Wigglesworthia glossinidia endosymbiont of Glossina morsitans morsitans (Yale colony): one gene and its partner. The protein of the gene in region 2 interacts with the protein of the main gene of each other region in a pairwise test. Links are inferred from orthologs where the notes say so. Each region holds a gene or a part of one and is shown on either strand. Other genes may lie near its edges.

Evidence for each region. Proteins that work in one complex are often made in the same cells at the same time.
Region 1: the proteins of purT (region 2) and ispA interact in binary tests that used the Escherichia coli proteins (3 or more experiments, as listed by UniProt). The link is inferred for Wigglesworthia glossinidia endosymbiont of Glossina morsitans morsitans (Yale colony) from one-to-one orthologs.

What each region holds. Positions count from the first base shown.
Region 1 is NC_016893.1:669,923-672,727, reverse strand. It holds ispA ((2E,6E)-farnesyl diphosphate synthase), read right to left. Parts: upstream 1,952-2,805; coding sequence 1,049-1,951; downstream 1-1,048. Other genes in the region: WIGMOR_RS03205 (ketopantoate reductase family protein), read right to left, coding at 2,543-2,805; thiI (thiazole biosynthesis protein), read left to right, coding at 2,196-2,528; dxs (1-deoxy-D-xylulose-5-phosphate synthase), read right to left, coding at 1-1,012.
Region 2 is NC_016893.1:497,269-500,273, forward strand. Bases 1-2,863 are described here. They hold purT (formate-dependent phosphoribosylglycinamide formyltransferase), read right to left. Parts: upstream 2,090-2,863; coding sequence 911-2,089; downstream 1-910. Other genes in these bases: ispH (4-hydroxy-3-methylbut-2-enyl diphosphate reductase), read left to right, coding at 1-888; WIGMOR_RS02450 (3-deoxy-D-manno-octulosonic acid transferase), read left to right, coding at 2,277-2,863. Also shown: more of WIGMOR_RS02450, read left to right, coding at 2,864-3,005. UniProt on the Escherichia coli protein: Involved in the de novo purine biosynthesis. Catalyzes the transfer of formate to 5-phospho-ribosyl-glycinamide (GAR), producing 5-phospho-ribosyl-N-formylglycinamide (FGAR). Formate is provided by PurU via hydrolysis of 10-formyl-tetrahydrofolate.

The sequences.
Region 1 (2,805 bases), 170 kb from region 2 along the record:
ATTTTTTGTCTTTTTTTGCTGTATCACAAAGCCAATTTCCAAAAATTGTAGAATAAGTTTGTATAGAATTATTTTTGTTCGGAGGTATGCCAATTTTCAAATTAAACTTTGGTACGGCATGCCATCTAATTGGATCTTTTTCTGCAGGAGCATATCCTTTTCCTTTTTGTGTCAGAATATGTAACAACTTAGGTCCATGAGTGACACGTAATTTTTTTAATATAGTTATTAATGATGTTATGTTATGTCCATCATAAGGACCAAAATATTTAAATCCTAATTTTTCAAATAACGTTTCATTAGAAAAAATTTTGTTTAAATTTAACCCTATTTTTTTTATGAATTGCTTAAATTTAGGAATTTTGTTAAAAATTTTTTGACTATTTTTTTTTAATATAGATAAGATATTATTAGTTAAAAAATAATTCGAGTTTTGTTTATGCAATGCTCCCACATTTTCTGAAATCGACATTGAATTATCATTCAAAATAATTAATAAATTAGATCTAATATCTCCTGCATGATTCATAGCTTCAAATGCCATACCCGCAGTGATTGCCCCGTCTCCAATTACGCATACTACATGTCGATTTTTATTTTCTTTTTCTGCGGTAACCGCAATTCCCAATCCAGCACTAATTGATGTAGAAGAATGTCCAACAGATAATACATCGTATTTGCTTTCTTCTCGAAATGGAAAAGGATGTAATCCATTTTTTTTTCGAATACTTGTAATTTGATCTCTACGACCAGTTATAATTTTATGAGGATAAGCTTGGTGCCCGACGTCCCAAATCAAATAATCTATTGGAGTATTATAAACATAATGTAGCGCTACTGTAAGTTCGATGACTCCTAAACCTGAAGCAAAATGACCACTAGAATAGCTTACACTGTCAAGCAAAAAATCTCTGAGCTCCTGACATAGAAATTTTAGTTTTTTTTGTGGTAATTTTCTTAATGATTTAGGATTATTGATTTTTTTTAAAATTGAATATTTAATGTTATTCATATTTACTGTACTATTCATAGTATAACATATTCTTGATCATTGATCGCGTATTATAAAATAGTGCGCTAATGCTATTAATGATTTAGTATTATAACCTAATTTATTCATATATTCTAAAGTAATTAAGGCTTGTTTATATAAATTTAGTGCTTTTTTTTGGGCTTTTTTTAAACCTAATAGACTTGAATAAGTGTTTTTATGTGATTTTTTATCCGATCCTTGACGTTTTCCAGTTTTTTGAGCGGTACCAATGATATTCAAAATATCATCTTGTATTTGAAACGCTAAACCTATTAATTGAGCATATTTTTTGAGATCATAAGTAATTTTTTTATCACATATATTCCCGGCTAAAATTGTCATGTTGAGTGCTGCATAAATTAATGCACCAGTTTTATTTTTATGTATTGTTTTTAATTTTTTTATAGATATCGGCAAACCTTGTGTTTCTAAATCTAACGATTGCCCTAAGCACATGCCATTTCCGCCAATTGCATTTGCTAAAATAGATATAATTTTTATTCTCTTTAAAAGAGATACGTCCGGCATATCAATACTAGATAATATATGAAATGCTAAAGTTTGAAGTGCATCTCCAGCTAAAATCGCTAAATATTCTCCATATTTTACATGACAGGAAGGTAATCCTCGACGTAAATCTCCATTATCCATCGCCGGTAAATCATCATGAATTAAAGAATATGCATGTATGCATTCAATTGCAGCGGCAATATTATCTAAATTTTTTTTAGGAATTTTAAATAGTGCTCCTACTTGATAAACTAAAAATGCTCTTAATCTTTTACCTCCATTGCATAATCCATATTCCATAGCTAAAGTAAGTTGAGTTTTATTTTTAGAAAAACAATATAAATATTTTTTTAATATTTTATTAATATGTGTTTGACATTCTTTTAAAGAAATCAAAAAATTAGTCATTTTAATATTTACTATAGTGAATATCGAAAAAATTGATCATATCATGTAAATAAATTGAATTATTTAAAATAATATTAAAATGAACTTATGTATATAAAACATATAATACTTGATTATAAAAAAATATATACTATAATTTACTAGATTATACACGATCTATTTTATAAAATTATAACAATTTAAAATAAAAGATTTCATTCGTTTATTAATAAGTTAATAAAAATATGAAAGTTTACTTAATAAAATGCAAAATAAAAAAATAAAAAAAGTTAAAAATTCTAAATTAATCGCTGAAATACCATATTTTCAAGAAATTAATGATTTTACAAAATTAAATAAGTCAGATATTGTTTTAGATATTCGTGATTCAATGGAAAGTAACAAGCGTCCTTTAAAATTAAAGGATATTTCTGTCAGTAACTTTCCTTATTTTGAAATACATAAAAATTTTTTAAATTTAGATAAAAATAAATCTTATGTATTATATTGTAATTATGGAATGATGAGTCGACTACAAGCGATATATTTATACCAAAAAGGATTTAGAAAAATTAAAATATTTTCAGTTTCTATTTAAAAAAATAAGTATTATTATTTTAAATAAATTTTTTCTTTTTCTTTAATAAGTTCAAAAATATATTTGTTATATGGTACTCGAACTCCAAATTTCATACTAGAATATACAATATATCCGTTAATATAATCAATTTCAGATTTTTTATTAAAAATGAAATCTTGTAACATAGAAGAAACATTATTTTTTGTTATATATATAACACCTAAAATATATTTGAATAAAACATCTTTATCTATATAAAATCCATTTAGTTGCATAATTAATGCTATTTCATATG
Region 2 (3,005 bases):
GCGATTAATATTGCAAATAATTCTTTAAAAATATATGGTCCTCCTATTTACATTCATCATGAATTAGTGCATAACAAATACGTAGTAGATTGCTTAAAACAAAAAGGCATGATTTTTGTTGAAAATATCAAAAATGTACCAAAAAATTCAATTTTAATTTTTTCTGCTCATGGAGTATCAAAAAGAGTTCAAAAATTAGCTCAAGAACGTTACTTAACAATATTAGACGCTACATGTCCGTTAGTTAAAAAAGTGCATCATGAAGTATCTAAATCTAGCTTAAGAGGCAAAGAGGTAATTTTAATAGGTCATAAAAATCATCCAGAAGTGATTGGAACACTTGGTCAATATGAAAATAAAAAAGGTAAAATTTATTTAATAGAATCTTTAAAAGATGTGCAAAAATTAAAAGTCAAAAATGTTGATAATTTGTGTTTTACTACACAAACTACTTTATCAATTGAAGAAACTTCTAAAATTATTTTAAAATTAAAAAAGAGATTTCCTAAAATTCATGGTCCACATAAACAAGATATTTGTTTCGCTACTGAAAATAGACAAAATGCAGTTAAATTACTTATAAAATTTGTAGATATAATGTTAGTTGTTGGATCAAAAAACTCTTCGAATTCTAATCGATTGTTAGAATTAGCAAAAAAATCCAAGAAACCAGCATATTTAATTGATAATAATCAAGATCTTAATATTTTTTGGTTTAAAAATGTCAAAAAAATTGGTATTACTTCTGGTGCATCAGCTCCAGAAATTTTAACTGAACAAATTATTTCTCATTTAAAACATGTTTTTAATTTTTCTATTTCTATATATAATGTTCCAGGAAAAAAAGAAAACGTCACTTTTTCCGTACCGAAAGAATTACAAATATAAATAAGAAGTTTATAAGATATAATTAAGTTTGAATAAAAATTTTATTAGCAGTATTTTGAGAGTTTAAAATAGATTCTTGAACTGTTTTAGAACGATCTAATAACACACCTAACCTACGAAAGCCATATATTTTTGGTTTGGAAAATATACGAATTTGTTGATTTTTTTTTATTATTTCCAAATTGCTAAAACTAATCGAGTTTCCATATAAATTTTTACCGAATAAAACCGCAGAAGAAGATGGGCCGTAATGATTAATTTTATTTATTGGAATACCAAGAAAAGCACGAACATGTAAAGCAAATTCAGACAAATCTTGAGAAATTAATGTTACCATTCCTGTATCATGAGGCCTAGGTGAAATTTCACTGAAGATTATTTTTTCCTTATATACGAAAAACTCTACTCCAAAAACTCCGTGTCCTCCTAATTGAGAAATTATTTTTTTGGAAATTTTCTTTGCTTTTTTCAAAACATCAACGCTCATTTTTTGAGGCTGCCAAGATGATTTATAATCTCCATTTTCTTGAAAATGCCCAATAGGCAGGCAAAAATGAATGCCATCGACAGAACTTACTGCAAGTAACGTAAATTCAAAATCAAAGGGTATATATTTTTCGATTATTACTTCTTGTTTCTGGACTCTGCCATATTTTTGAGATTTCTCCCATGCGACATCAATTTCATTTTCATGATTAATAAAACTTTGACCTTTACCCGAAGAACTCATTATTGGTTTAATAATACATGGAAATCCTAAATTTTTTACGTTTTTTTTTGCTTCTTGGTAATTAGAAGCAAATTGATATTTAGAAGTAGGAATTCTTAATATTTTAGATGTTAGATGCCGAATTAATTTTCGGTTCATAGTGGTATGTACAGCATATGCAGAAGGTACCACTCGATATCCATTTTTTTCTAATTTCACCAATGTATTTGTGTCAATTGATTCAATTTCTGGAACAATAAAATTTGGTTGTTCAATGGTAATACAACGTTCTAATTCTTTTGCATTCAACATATCGATTATATGTTGACGATGTGCAACGTGCATTGCTGGGGCGTTAGAATAGCGATCAACAGCAATTACTTCCATGCCCATTCTTTGACATTCGATAGCAATTTCTTTGCCTAGTTCTCCAGATCCTAATAGCATGACGCGTGTAGAATTTTTGCATAAAGCTGTTTTAATAGTAATCATATAATGATTTAAAACGTATGATTTTTATAAAATTAAATTTTATAAAATATATATATGATATGCAATATTTTTATTATAAAAAATAATTCATTAAAATAATGAGATTTATGTAATTTCATTATATAATAATAAAAATTTTTTATACATAAAATTTGTATTCATATTTTATAAAATAAGCACATTATATATGATTAATAAAATATTATACGCAATATATAATACTATAACATATTTTTTACAACCCATCTTACTATTAAGACTGCTAATTCGTGGATTAATAGATAGTAATTACTTTAAAAATTGGAAAGAACGTTATGGATTTTTAAAATTTTCTATTTTTGAAAAATGCATTTTAATACATTGCGTATCTTTAGGTGAAGTAAATTCAATTATACCATTAATAAAAATAATAAAAAAGAAACATATAAATGTACCAATCTTACTAACTACTACTACTTTGACTGGTTTGAATCAAGCAAAAAAACAACTATTAAACTCGGTATATTATGCATATTTACCATATGATTTATTAAGCGTAATAAAAAGATTTTTCAAACACATAAATCCGAAATTAGTAATTCTTGTAGAAAGAGAAATATGGCCAAATTTAATTAAAGCATTATATTTAAAAAATATTCCGATTGTATTAGCTAATGCAAGATTGTCTGAAAGATCTTTTAAAAAGTATAAAAAAATTAAAATTTTTATTACAAATATTTTAAATTATATCAATATTATTGCTTCTCATAGTTATGAAGACGGCAGAAGATTTTTAGATTTGGGTATAAATAAAAAAAATCTAAAAATAATTGGTAATATTAAATTTGATATAAATTATACTTTTAATTTACGAAAAAAAACATATATAAATTTTATACGACAGAATTGTTGCGTATGGATTGCCGCTAGTACGCAT